4 regions of the Streptomyces sp. NPDC028722 genome follow, and region 1 is predicted to be linked to each of the others. Evidence: riboswitches for the same ligand, from Rfam matches in the RefSeq annotation. Region 1 holds a riboswitch; each other region holds the start of a gene.

Region 1 (3,390 bases):
CTCGCCGACCAGGTGCACGATCTGGGCGTGCGGTTCGGCATCTGGGTCGAACCCGAGATGGTCAACCCGGACAGCGATCTCTACCGCGCCCATCCCGACTGGGTCCGGCACCAGCCGGGACGCAGGCGCACGGAACTGCGCAACCAGCTCGTCCTCAACCTCGCCCGCGAGGACGTCCGCGCGTACCTGTGGGAGCGGCTGGACGCCCTGCTGTCCGGCACCCCCATCGACTACGTGAAGTGGGACTTCAACCGCTGCTTCACCGACGCCGGCCGGCCCGGGGAGCCGTACCCGCAGCGCCTGTGGATCGACCACGTCCACGCCCTGTACGCCCTGCTGGACCGGCTGCGCGCGGCCCACCCCCAGGTCGCCTTCGAGTCGTGCTCGGGCGGCGGCGGCCGGATCGACCTCGGTGTGCTGAGCCGCACCGACCAGGTGTGGACCTCCGACAACACCGACCCGCTGGACCGGCTCGCCATCCAGCACGGCTTCAGTCAGTTCCATCCCGCGCGCGTGATGGCCGCCTGGGTCACCGACAGCCCGGACACCCAGCTCGACGGCAGGATGAGTACGCTGCGACTCCGCTTCGTCAGCGCCATGGCGGGCGTGCTCGGCATCGGTGGCGACCTCACCCGGTGGTCCCCGCGGGAGCTGGCCGAGGCCCGGCGGTGGGTGGCGCTCTACAAGGAGATCCGGCCGGTCGTGCAGCGCGGCGAGCTGTACCGGCTGCGGTCCCCGACGGGCGGCCTCGGCGCGGTCCAGTACGTCCTGGGGGGAGGAGGCGGTGGTCCTCGCCTGGCTCCAGGCGCAGCGCTACGGCGAACCGGCGCCGGCGGTCCGGCTGCGCGGACTCGATCCGACAGCCTCGTACGAATGCCGCGAAACGGGGGAAAAGTATCGAGGGACGGTGCTCCTGCACTACGGGTTGCGTGCGGGGCTCAAGGGTGACCTGGATGCGGCGGTTTTCCGGCTGCGTCGTATCTGAGCCGTCTGCCGGAATCGCGGTCTTCCGTCCAAGTCGGAGGGAAATGAGGCGACCTGGGGAGGGCCCGCGTGAGGAGCGTCATATTCGTGACGCCGCGTCACACGTCATGTCCACGTAATGCTGGGCGTCGCAAGGGGAATTGGGGGACGGGGGAGGCGGAAACACACGCAGGGTGACCATGAGTTCCCGTATCCGGTCATCCGAAACACGGGTAGCGGGAACCAGGTGCTTGTTTCCTCGCGTCCCGCTCGCTTACGTTCACCACCAATCCGGACGGAACGCCGAATCCTGCCGCCGCCCGGAGCCCCACACACTTGACCCGCGTCCGGCAGGAGCGGGGGACCCACCAGGTACGACTGCCTGTCCCGGTCTCCGCGACAGGCTTTGGGGTGAAGCCGTGCGGTGCACGGCCGGGCAGCTCCAGCCCGAACCCGACAGCTGACCTCGCAGGCGCCGGAGAGGAACCGCGCCATGTCCGCCAAGGGCAAGCACCGACGTCCCAAGCCCCAGCGTTTCTCCCGCTCCATCGCCGCCGCCGGAACCGGTGGCGCCGCGCTGGCTCTCCCGCTGATCGGGGCCACCGGTGCGCACGCCACGCAGGCCGCTGCCCCCGTGCAGGCCGTGTCCGGCAAGACCGCGCAGTCCCTCCCGGGCACGGCGGACAAGGCCGCCGCGCACCCCGGCACGGATCTGCGCACCTACACGGTCCGCAGCGGTGACTACCTCTCGAAGATCGCCGACGAGCAGCGTGTCAGCGGCGGCTGGCAGCGCCTCTACGACGACAACCGGCAGGCCGTCGGCGCCGATCCGTCGCTGATCCACCCGGGCCTGAAGCTCAGCCTCGGTGCGAAGGCCGCGCAGACCCGCACCGAGACCGCGGCCCCGCGGCACACCCCCGCGGCCCCGAACTCCACCCGGTCCGCCCGGACCTCGCGGTCCGCTCCGTCCTCCGGCTCGGTCTCCACGCCCACCGGTGCCTCCACGGGCTACACCCTCCCGGTGGCCGGCGCGGCCACCGGCACCGGCTACCACGTGCCCGGCGGCATGTGGTCCAGCGGCTACCACACCGGCGTCGACTTCGTCGTCCCGACCGGCACGCCCCTGAAGGCCGTCGCCGCGGGCACCGTCGTCTCCGCCGGCTGGGGCGGCGCGTACGGCAACCAGGTCGTCATCCGGCTGAACGACGGCTACTACGCCCAGTACGGCCACCTCTCCCAGCTCTCCGTCTCGGCCGGCCAGAGCGTCATCCCGGGCCAGCGGATAGGCCTGTCCGGCGCCACCGGCAACGTGACCGGCCCGCACCTGCACTTCGAGATCCGCACGACGCCGGACTACGGCTCCGACATCGACCCGGTCGGCTACCTCCGCCGGCACGGCCTCGCCGTGGGCTGACGCCCACCCCCCGCACCGCCCGCCTAACACGCCACCGAAGGCCGGACCCTCAACCCGGGGTCCGGCCTTCGGTGTTCCGGTTGCGGGGCGTTCAACGCGCCTGACGGCGGCCCTATTCCGGGGTTGGCGGATTCTTTAGGAGTGGCTCATCTCACCGTTAGTCAACCCCCGCCTACGGTCGCGTAGGTCACATCCGAAGGTGAATCATGATCCGACGTGGCAGACGATTCGAAGAACAACAGATCAGTGATCGGGTCGTACGTAGCGGTGGGGGACAGCTTCACCGAGGGCGTCGGCGACCCCGGCCCCGACGGGGCGTTCGTGGGCTGGGCCGACCGGTTCGCGGTCCTGCTCGCCGACCGGCGTCCCGAGGGCGACTTCCAGTACACCAATCTCGCCGTACGCGGCAAACTGCTGGACCAGGTCATGGCGGACCAGCTCCCCAGGGCCGTGGAACTGGCCCCGGACCTGGTCTCCTTCTGCGCGGGCGGCAACGACATCATCCGCCCGGGCACCGACCCCGACGAGGTGGCCGAACGCTTCGAGCGCGCCGTGGCCCGGCTCACCGGGGCCGTCGGCACGGTGCTGGTGACGACCGGCTTCGACACCCGTGGCGTGCCCGTGCTCAAGCACCTGCGCGGCAAGATCGCCACGTACAACGGGCACGTCCGCGCCATCGCCGACCGGTACGGCTGCCCCGTGCTCGACCTGTGGTCCCTGAGGTCCGTGCAGGACCGCAGGGCCTGGGACCGCGACCGGCTGCACCTCTCGCCCGAGGGGCACACGCGCGTGGCCCTGCGGGCCGGGCAGGTCCTCGGCATGGAGGTCCCGGCCGACCCGGAGCAGCCGTGGCCGCCGCTGCCGCCCCGGGGCACCCTGGACATCCGCCGCGACGACGTGCACTGGGCCCGCGAGCACCTCGTCCCGTGGATCGGGCGCCGGCTCCGCGGGGAGTCCTCCGGCGACCACGTGACCGCCAAGGGTCTGCTGTCGCCGGACGACATCAGGATGCG
Region 2 (3,390 bases), on a different contig from region 1:
GACACCGCCGACGACCTTGTACGGCAGGCCGACGCGGATGAAGACCTCTTCGAAGACACGGGACTGGGCGTTGGTGCGGTAGAAGACGGCGACGTCCCCGGCGCGCGCGTCGCCCGCGTCGGTGAGCCGGTCTATCTCGTCCGCGACGAACTGGGCCTCGTCGTGCTCGGTGTCGGCGACGTAACCGGTGATCCGGGCGCCGTGGCCGGCGTTGGTCCACAGGTTCTTCGGGCGGCGGGACTCGTTGCGCTCGATGACCGCGTTGGCGGCGGACAGGATCGTCTGCGTGGAGCGGTAGTTCTGCTCCAGCAGGATCGTCGTCGCGTTCGGGTAGTCCTCCTCGAACTGGAGGATGTTGCGGATCGTCGCGCCCCGGAAGGCGTAGATCGACTGGTCGGCGTCACCCACGACACACAGTTCGGCCGGCGGCAGGTCACCGTCACCGGGCGGTACGTCGGCGGCCTGCTCGCCCGTCCCGACCAGCTCGCGCACCAGGGCGTACTGGGCGTGGTTGGTGTCCTGGTACTCGTCGACCAGGACGTGCCGGAAGCGGCGGCGGTAGTGGTCGGCGACGTCCGGGAAGGCGCGCAGCAGGTTGACGGTCGTCATGATCAGGTCGTCGAAGTCGAGGGCGTTGGCCTCGCGCAGCCGCGACTGGTAGAGCGCGTACGCCTGGGCGAGGGTCTTCTCGAACCCGTCGGCGGCCTGGGCGGCGAAGTCCTCCTCGTCGATCAGCTCGTTCTTCAGATTGCTGATCTTGGCGCTGAAGGACTTGGGCGGGTAGCGCTTGGGGTCGAGTTCCAGATCACGGCAGACCAGGGCCATCAGACGCTTGCTGTCGGCCGCGTCGTAGATCGAGAACGACGAGGTGAAACCGAGCTTCTTCGACTCGCGGCGGAGGATGCGCACGCACGCGCTGTGGAAGGTCATCACCCACATCGCGTTGGCGCGCGGGCCGACGAGCTGCTCGACGCGCTCCTTCATCTCGCCGGCGGCCTTGTTGGTGAAGGTGATCGCGAGGATCTGCCCCGGGTGGACGCTCCGCTCGGCGAGCAGGTGGGCGATGCGGTGGGTGAGCACCCGGGTCTTGCCGGAACCGGCGCCGGCGACGATGAGCAGCGGGGAGCCGGCGTGCACGACCGCGGCGCGCTGGTTCTCGTTCAGCCCCTCCAGGAGCGCCGCCGCGTCGATCACGGGGCGCGGGGCGCCGTCGCGGTAGTGGGAGTCCCGGTCCGGCGGCACGTCGAACTTCCCGCCGAACAGATCGTCCGGAAGGGGCTCCGGAGCGTGGTCGTGCTCGGGCGGCGGCGGGAGCTCCTCGTCGTGCCCACGCGGGGGCTGGAGGTCCGCCAGGAAGCTGTCGTCAAAGAGGCTGCTCATCGCTCTCCGAGTCTAGGGCGCCCCACCGACAACCGGTCACCGTCCCGCAAGTCGATCTTCGCCACACGGGTGCCTCACGACCCCTCACGCATCGGAAGCGCCTGGTCACCTCCGCGTGAACCCGTCCCGAGGTCACGGAAATGTATCGGACATATTGCGCACCAACCTTCACAGAAGCCACACGAGTTGGCTAGGTTGCCGTCAGGCCGCACGACCCCCCTCCGGCGAACGTCGCCGGGCCGCGCGGCCTCCGCCGAGTCCGGCGTGCCCCCTGCGCGGCGCCCGGAGCCGGGGACCCACCGAATCCCGGGGTGAATCGGCCGACTCCCGCCCGGGACGACGCCGTAGGGCAACCCTTCCGTCCGCCCGAACCCGACAGCTAACCCGGTAGGCGGCAGCTAGGAAGGAGTCGCCTCCCTTGGCGTCGCACCGCAAGCCGCGCCCCGGCGGAACCCCCGGAGCGGGCGTCCGCACCCCCGCTCTCGCCACCGCCGCCCTCACCTCCCTCGCCGTGCTCTCCCAGACCGCGGAGGCCGTTCCCGAGGCCGGTCACGGCAGGCCGAGCCCGGAGGAGGTCGAGCGGAAGATCGACGACCTCTACCGCCGGGCGGACTCCGCGACCGGGACGGCCGCGGCGGCCGAGGAACCGGCCGGCGCCCCACGGCGGCAGGCCGACAGCCTCCAGCGGCTCCGTGACGAGGTCGCCCGGCGCGCGGCCCGGGCCCGTGCCGTCCCGGGCCCCCGCGGCGCCGCCCCGGCCCCGGCCCCGGCCCCGGCCATCCTGCCGCCCCCGCGGGGCGGGGACGCCGTGGTGCCCAGGGGGAGGGTGGGCGCCGCGACAACGGCAGCGGGCCGGGATGTGGTGGCACCCCGGTGGAACGGGAACGCCGTAGCACCGGCCCCCGGAGACATCACCACACTCGCACCGTCGGCACCGGCGGCACCGGCGGCCAGGGACGCGGTCGCACCGGGCCGGGGGATGGCCGTCGTACCGCCCGCGGACTCGGACGTACCGCACGGAGACAGCCGGCCGGAGGTCACCGCTCGGGACACGCGGGACCCGAAGGCGGTGAAGGCCGCCGTTCAGAGAAAGCTCGCCCACGCGCGCGTGCTGCTCGCACGGCGGACCGCCCAGGGTTCCGCGCCCTCCGGCACGGACGCGGCCAAGGCCGGGAAGGCCGTCGCCTTCGCCCGGGCCCAGCTCGGCAAGCCGTGCGTGTGGGGCGCCGCCGGTCCCGGCTCCTACGACTGCTCGGGCCTGACCCAGGCCGCCTGGAAGTCCGCCGGCGTCACCCTGCCGCGTACCGCCCGCGGCCAGGCCACCGCCGGCACCACGGTCCCGCCGGCCGACGCCCGCCCCGGCGATCTCGTCTTCTTCCACGGCGACCGCCGCCACGTCGGGCTCTGCACGGGCGACGGCATGATGATCCACGCGCCCAGACCGGGCGCGTACGTCCGTGAGGAGCCGATCTCCGCCGCCGGCGAGTCGGCCGTCCACAGCGTGGTGCGGCCGGGCTGACGCCCCGGTCCGGTCCTGGCCGGCCTACCGGGCCGGCGCGGACCGGCGGCCTACCGGGCCGGCGATCAGGTCCAGAGGACGGCGATGAAGATGTTCGCCGTGGTCAGCAGGCCGACGAGCGCGAACTGGCTCTTGTCGATACGCTCCTCGTCGCGCTTGACGTAGACCAGCCCGAGGATCACGATCAGCAGGGCCAGCTTCACGCCGATCTTCACGGTGTTGATGTGGTGGTCGTCGGCCTGGTTGAGGCCGACCAGCGCCACGCCGGTGACCAGCATGGTCAGCGCGCCGTGCAGCATTCCGGGCACGAACCGGGCCGTGCCCCGGCCCATCGCCTTCATCTGGGTGAGGAAACCGCCGAGCAGCGCGGCGATACCGACGATGTGCAGGCCGACGAAGAGATGGATGAGTACGTCCATGGGGCCGGAGCCTAACCAGGGGTGTCCCGGCCTCCCGTCACCGGCCCCACCCGAGCGCCCGGCGCGAGGGTC
Region 3 (3,390 bases), on a different contig from region 1:
CCGCCGGCCTGGACGGCGTCGCCACGATCATGGCGCGGGCCTTCTCGGAGGGCACCGACAGGCACTCGGCCGAGGAGTTCGCCGCCGAGCTGGAGCGCGCGGGCGCCACGCTCGACGCGCACGCCGACCACCCCGGCGTCCGGCTCGGCCTGGAGGTCCCGGCCTCCCGGCTGGCCAGGGGCCTCGGCCTGCTCGCCGACGCCCTGCGTGCGCCCGCCTTCGCCGAGAGCGAGGTCGAGCGGCTGGTCCGCAACCGCCTGGACGAGATCCCGCACGAGCTGGCCAGCCCGGCTCGCCGGGCCGCCAAGGAACTGTCCAGGGAGCTGTTCCCGGCGGACTCGCGCATGTCCCGCCCCCGCCAGGGCACGGAGGAGACGGTCGCGAAGATCGACGCGGCGGCCGTACGTGCCTTCTACGACCGCCATGTGCGACCCGCCACGGCCACCGTGGTCGTCGTGGGCGACCTGACCGGCGCCGACCTGGACGCGCTGCTCGCCGACACCCTGGGCGCCTGGACCGGCACCCCGGGCGAGCCCCGGCCCGTGCCGCCGGTGACCGCCGACGACACCGGGCGCGTGATCGTCGTGGACCGGCCCGGTGCCGTCCAGACGCAGCTGCTCATCGGCCGCGTCGGGGCCGACCGGCACGACCGGGTCTGGCCCGCCCAGGTGCTCGGCACGTACTGCCTCGGCGGCACCCTCACCTCCCGCCTGGACCGCGTCCTGCGCGAGGAGAAGGGCTACACCTACGGCGTGCGCGCGTTCGGCCAGGTCCTGCGCTCGGCCCCGGACGGCACGGGCGCGGCGATGCTCGCCATCAGCGGCTCGGTGGACACGCCGAACACCGGCCCCGCGCTGGAGGACCTGTGGAAGGTGCTGCGCACCCTCGCGGCGGAGGGCCTGACCGACGCGGAGCGGGACGTCGCCGTGCAGAACCTCGTCGGCGTGGCGCCGCTGAAGTACGAGACCGCGGCGGCCGTCGCGAGCACGCTGGCCGACCAGGTCGAGCAGCACCTGCCCGACGACTTCCAGGCGACGCTGTATCAGCGGCTGGCCGCCACGGGCACGGTGGAGGCCACCGCTGCCGTCGTGAACGCCTTCCCGGTGGACCGCCTGGTGACGGTCCTCGTCGGTGACGCGTCCCAGATCAAGGAGCAGGTCGAGGCGCTCGGTATCGGCGAAGTCACCGTCGTCGCCGCGGAGTAGACGCACCGGCGGACGCGAAGGCGTACGCGCGCGCGTGGGGCCCTGCCGACCTACGGGTCGTCAGGGCCCCTGCTGTTCCACTCAGTCACTCAGATGCCCGTTTTGGGGCGGAGGTTGCCTGTCTGCCCTGTGGGATGCGCTACAAAAACCCGGATCTGTTTGAGGAGGGGAAGCGGGCCGCCGTACCGTCATGCGGGCTGTTCGTCAGGCAGTGCGCCGCACCCGCGGCACCGGACAGTCATCGCCGAGTCCCCGTACGGCGCGAGCCAGGGGAGCCGGGGACCCATCGTCCCTGGGGTGAATCGGGCGCCCGCGCGTGAGCGAGGGGGCCCGTAGGAGACCTTCCTGCTCCGAACCCGTCAGCTAACCCGGTAGGCGAGAGGGAAGGAAAGGACCAGCCACTTCATGGCGTTCATGTGCGCCACCGGGAAGCACCGCAAGCCCGGCCGGGTCAAGCGCACCACCGCTCAGGCGGCGGGTGTCGCGGCCCTCACCACCACCGGCGTCATCGGCACCCTCGCCGCGTCCCCGGCGCTCGCCGCCGACAGCTCCGTGGAGCAGACCGGCCTCACCCCGGTCCTCACCGTGAACGACGACGTCGCCGAGCAGATCGACGCGCAGGCCGCCGCCCAGCAGCAGGCCGCCGAGCAGAAGGCGGCCGAGGCGGCCGCGGAGAAGGCGGCCGCCAAGAGGGCCCAGGAGGTCCGCGAGGCGCGGATCCGCGCCGCCCGTGAGGCCGAGCGCAAGCGGCTGAACGCCTTCGTCATCCCGATCGCGCACTCGTACGTCTCCACGGCCTACCAGGCCAGCAGCTCCCTGTGGTCCTCCGGTTCGCACACCGGCATCGACTTCCACGCGGCCAGCGGCACCTCCGTCCACGCGGTGGGTTCCGGCACGGTCGTCTCCACGGGCTGGGGCGGCGCGTACGGCAACCAGATCGTGCTCCGGATGGCCGACGGCATGTACACCCAGTACGGCCACCTGTCGTCCATCGGTGTCACGGTGGGCCAGAAGGTCGTCCCGGGGCAGCAGATCGGCGTGTCGGGCGCGACCGGCAACGTCACCGGCCCGCACCTGCACTTCGAGGCCCGTACGACGCCCGACTACGGCTCGGACGTCGACCCCGTCGCCTACCTCCGCAAGCACGGCGTGAACGTCTGACCCGACGGACACCCGCACGCCTGCCAAGCCCCGGCTCATCGAGCCGGGGCTTTCGCCATTTTCCGTGGTTTCCTTCCGGTGTCCGCCGGACCCGCTGACCAAAATATATCCATGGATGACGCCCGGCCGTCGGAAATTCAGGTCCATTGGAATAGAGTCACGGGAACACGCGTCCATCGTCGGCGTTTCACGGGTATTAAGGCGGAGGTCGGTCATGCGTATTCCGGCGCACTCGGTGTGCACCGCTGTCCGGGACGACATCGTCGCCGGTGTCCACGAACGCGGCAGCCGCCTCACCGAGGAAGTCCTGGCCCGCCGCTACGGCGTCTCGCGCGTCCCCGTCCGCGAGGCCCTGCGCACCCTGGAGGCGGAGGGCTTCGTGGTGACACGCCGGCACGCGGGCGCGTGCGTGGCCGAACCGACCGAGCAGGAGGCCGCGGACCTGCTGGAGATGCGGCTGCTGCTGGAGCCGCTGGGGGCCGCCCGGGCCGCGCAGCGGCGCACCGAGGCCCATCTGAAGGTGCTGCGCGGACTGGTCCGGCTGGGCCAGGAGCGGGCCAGGAGGGGTGGCAGCGAGGATCTGCGCGCGCTGGGCGGCTGGTTCCACGAGACGCTCGCCCAGGCCTCCGGCAGTCCCTCGCTGACCTCGGTGCTCACCCAGCTGCGGCACAAGATCGCCTGGATGTACGCGGTGGCGACGCCGCTCGTCCCGGTGGAGTCGTGGGCGGAGCACGGGGCGATCGTGGACGCGGTGGCGCGGGGGGACGGCGAGCGCGCGCGGACGCTCACCGCGCTGCACACCGAGCGCGTCACCAGCGGCCACCGGCTGCGCGTCTCCGGGGCCCAGGAGCGTGTGAGGACTTCGCAACGGGCCGTAAACATGGCGGGCCCGCGGAATTAACACGGACGCCGTATACAAAGGAGAGGCATTGTGGGGCGGATATTTTCCGCTGCCTCAATTCCGCTCCCTGTGAATTCGCGAGAGAGTTCCGGCGCGGGCCGGCCGTGAACCGGCGGAATTTCG
Region 4 (3,390 bases), on a different contig from region 1:
GGGCCTCCGCCGACGCCATCCTGGTCGGCGCCGGCACGATCCGCGCCGACAACCCGCGTCTGCTGGTCAACTCCGCCGAGCGGCGCGCGGCCCGGGTCGCGGCGGGCCGGCCGGCGTACCCGCTGAAGGTGACCGTCACCGCCTCCGGTGACCTCGACCCCGGCGCACACTTCTGGCACACCGGCGGCGACAAGCTCGTCTGCACCACCGACGCCGGTGCCGCCCGGGCCGCCCGTCTCCTCGGCGGCACCGCCGACGTCGTGGCGCTCGGCCCCGTCCTGGACTGGCGGGTCCTGCTGGAGCATCTGCACGACGTGCGGGGCGTCGAGCGCCTGATGGTCGAGGGCGGTGGGCAGGTCCACACCCAACTGCTCCAGCAGGACCTCGCCGACGAACTCCAGCTGGTCCTCGCCCCGCTCCTCGTCGGCGACCCCGCGGCCCCGCGCCTGTTCGGCCCCGGTGCCTACCAGGGCGGACGCCTGCGCCTGACCGAGACCCGCCGGATCGAGGACGTCGTCCTCATGCGCTACGAGCCCACGGCCCCCGGTACCGGCCCGGTCCCCACCCCGGCCGACCGTCATTGGCTGCGCACCGCCTGCGAACTCGCCGCCCTGTGCCCGCCCTCCCGGACGGCGTTCAGCGTCGGCGCGGTCGTGGTGGCGGCGGACGGTACGGAGCTGGCCCGCGGCCACTCCCGCGAAGGCGCCGACCCGGTGGTCCACGCGGAGGAGGCGGCGCTCGCGAAGACCGATCCGGCCGACCCGCGCCTGCCCGGCGCCACCGTCTACAGCAGCCTGGAACCCTGCGCCCGCCGCGCCTCCCGGTCCGCCCCCTGCGCCGAGCTGATCCTGCGGGCCGGGGTGCGCCGGGTGGTCACGGCGTGGCGGGAGCCCGACACGTTCGTCGCGGCGGCCGACGGCTCGGGCGTGCTGACCGGCGCGGGCGCCCGGGTCGTCGTACTCCCGGAGCTGGAGTCCCTCGCCAAGGCGCCGAACGGGCATCTGCTCGCCGGATAACACTCAGGGCCGGAATCCAATGGATTCCGGCCCTGAGTCTTCAGTAGCGGGGACAGGATTTGAACCTGCGACCTCTGGGTTATGAGCCCAGCGAGCTACCGAGCTGCTCCACCCCGCGTCGTTGTGTCTCTACTGTACGCCATCCACGGGGTGCGATGCACATCGGTTCCGCGGCCCCTCAGTGGCTGTCACACCGTGTGATCGGACGGGCGCTGTGCGATGACGGCCGGGTCACCATCAAAGCCACGAGTGACTCCTGTACGTCGGTCAACTCGCCCGCTTTCCGGGCGTCATGACCGGTAAATCCCCAGGTTTGAACGTTAAGGATCATGACGAACAGCTTGGAAAGTGACTGGCGGGTCTATTAACGTTCGATAACGCAGCGCGGTCGTCCCAGCCGTCACCAGCGACGGCTCCGCGCGCACGCGCCGAATCCCGCAAGGGAACCGGGGAACCACCACCCTGGGGTGAATCTCGCGAACGCCGACGTGGAGCTCACACGGTCCACGACCGGTATACGCGCGTAGGAGACCTTCCCGCTCCGAACCCGTCAGCTAACCCGGTAGGCGGCGGAAGGAAAGGAGCGCGCCCGCGTGGCGTCCAACCGGCCTGCCCCCGAGAGCCCGTTCGTGCCGGCTCAGCGTGAGACCGAGTCCTTCGGCTACGACGCCTACCGAGCCGACGAGGGCCCCTGGGAGGAGTGGAACCCCACCGAGGACTCCGTCGCCCCGGTCCGCGGCCGGCACCGTGTCGCCAAGCAGCGCGGCGGCTTCGCCCGCAGCTCCACCGTCCTCGGCGTCGGCGTGATGGCCGCGGTCGGCGCGGGCGGCATGGCCAGCGCCAACACCGGCAAGCCGCCGGTCTCCATCTCCCTGCCGGACCTGCCCTCCGTCGGCTCCCTCTTCGGCGACACCGCCACCGAGGCGCCGCAGACCGCCACGACCGCGCTCAGCAGTGTCGGCGTGGCCTCCGCCGACGACCAGCAGGGCACCGACGCGGGTGAGGCGCTGCGCAGCCGGATCATGGCCCAGGCCGAGCAGCAGCAGGGCCAGGCCGACAACAAGGCCACGGCCGTCGCCCTCGCCGCCGCCGAGAAGCAGAGCGCGTCCGCCGCCGCCCAGGCCGAGAAGGAGGCCGCCGCGAAGGCGGCCGAGGCCAAGGGCGAGGCGGAGGCCGCCGCCGCGAAGAAGGCAGACCAGAAGGCGGCGAAGGCGGCCGAGGAGAAGCGGCAGGCCGAGCTGGCGAAGCTGGCCGGGCAGTACACGCTGCCCACCTCCTCGTACACGATCACCTCGACGTTCGGCCAGGCCGGCACGATGTGGTCCTCCGGCCACCACACCGGTCTGGACTTCGCCGCCCCCACCGGCACCCTCATCAAGGCCATCCACGGCGGCACGATCACCGAGGCGGGCTGGGCCGGTGCCTACGGCTACCGCACGATCCTCACCCTCGACGACGGCACCGAGCTGTGGTTCTGCCACCAGTCCTCGATCAACGTCACGGCCGGCCAGAAGGTCACCACCGGCGAGGTCATCGGCCGGGTCGGCGCCACCGGCAACGTCACCGGCCCGCACCTGCACCTGGAGGTCCACCCCGGCGGCCAGGCCGCCGCCATCGACCCGATGGCGTGGCTGCGGGGCAAGGGCCTCACCCCCTGACGGGTTGTGCGGGAATCTCGGAACTCGGCGCCGGCGGCGGAATGTGATCATCCACCGCCGGCGTTGTAGTGACGTATGACCTCACTGACATCACCGCGCACACTCGGCTCCTCCGACCTCCGGGTCTTCCCGCTCGCCCTCGGCGGCAACGTCTTCGGCTGGACCGCCGACGAGCAGACCTCCTTCGCCGTCCTCGACGCCTACACGGCGGCGGGCGGCAACTTCATCGACACCGCCGACTCCTACTCCGCCTGGGTCGAGGGCAACCAGGGCGGCGAGTCGGAGACGATCATCGGCAAGTGGGTCAAGGCCCGCGGCAACCGCGACGACGTCGTCATCGCCACCAAGGTCAGCCAGCACCCCGAGTACCGGGGCCTGTCCGCGGCGAACATCAAGGCCGCCGCCGACGCCTCGCTGCGCCGCCTGGACACCGACCGCATCGACCTCTACTACACCCACTTCGACCAGCCCGAGGTGCCGGTCGAGGAGATCATCGGCGCGCTGGACGAGCTGGTGAAGGCCGGCAAGGTCCGGCACATCGCCGCCTCCAACATCAGCCCCGAGCGCCTCCGGGCCTCCCTCGACCACTCCGACCGCGAGGGCCTGGCCCGCTACGTAGCCCTCCAGCCCCACTACAACCTGGTCTCCCGCGACACGTACGAGGGCCCGCTCCAGGACCTCGCCGCCCGCGAGAACCTGGCCGCCGTCCCCTACTT

What was found. Region 1 has a riboswitch for cyclic di-AMP ahead of AB0F03_RS26060 (peptidoglycan DD-metalloendopeptidase family protein). Riboswitches for the same ligand answer to the same signal wherever they lie in the genome.
Region 2: another riboswitch for cyclic di-AMP. It lies ahead of AB0F03_RS17435 (C40 family peptidase); the one in region 1 lies ahead of AB0F03_RS26060 (peptidoglycan DD-metalloendopeptidase family protein).
Region 3: another riboswitch for cyclic di-AMP. It lies ahead of AB0F03_RS18675 (M23 family metallopeptidase); the one in region 1 lies ahead of AB0F03_RS26060 (peptidoglycan DD-metalloendopeptidase family protein).
Region 4: another riboswitch for cyclic di-AMP. It lies ahead of AB0F03_RS11560 (M23 family metallopeptidase); the one in region 1 lies ahead of AB0F03_RS26060 (peptidoglycan DD-metalloendopeptidase family protein).

What each region holds. Positions count from the first base shown of each region.
Region 1 is NZ_JBEZWU010000019.1:80,450-83,839, reverse strand. It holds partial or broken gene AB0F03_RS26065 (alpha-galactosidase) at 1-985, shown strand, start outside; cyclic di-AMP (ydaO/yuaA leader) riboswitch at 1,293-1,451, shown strand; gene AB0F03_RS26060 (peptidoglycan DD-metalloendopeptidase family protein) at 1,457-2,377, shown strand; gene AB0F03_RS26055 (SGNH/GDSL hydrolase family protein) at 2,624-3,390, shown strand, end outside.
Region 2 is NZ_JBEZWU010000009.1:258,783-262,172, reverse strand. It holds gene pcrA (DNA helicase PcrA) at 1-1,380, opposite strand, end outside; cyclic di-AMP (ydaO/yuaA leader) riboswitch at 1,622-1,790, shown strand; gene AB0F03_RS17435 (C40 family peptidase) at 1,799-2,899, shown strand; gene AB0F03_RS17430 (hypothetical protein) at 2,965-3,318, opposite strand.
Region 3 is NZ_JBEZWU010000010.1:236,602-239,991, reverse strand. It holds gene AB0F03_RS18680 (pitrilysin family protein) at 1-1,205, shown strand, start outside; cyclic di-AMP (ydaO/yuaA leader) riboswitch at 1,438-1,598, shown strand; gene AB0F03_RS18675 (M23 family metallopeptidase) at 1,611-2,366, shown strand; gene AB0F03_RS18670 (GntR family transcriptional regulator) at 2,581-3,267, shown strand.
Region 4 is NZ_JBEZWU010000006.1:20,845-24,234, reverse strand. It holds gene AB0F03_RS11570 (dihydrofolate reductase family protein) at 1-1,016, shown strand, start outside; tRNA gene AB0F03_RS11565 (tRNA-Met) at 1,061-1,134, opposite strand; cyclic di-AMP (ydaO/yuaA leader) riboswitch at 1,433-1,600, shown strand; gene AB0F03_RS11560 (M23 family metallopeptidase) at 1,610-2,674, shown strand; gene AB0F03_RS11555 (aldo/keto reductase) at 2,759-3,390, shown strand, end outside.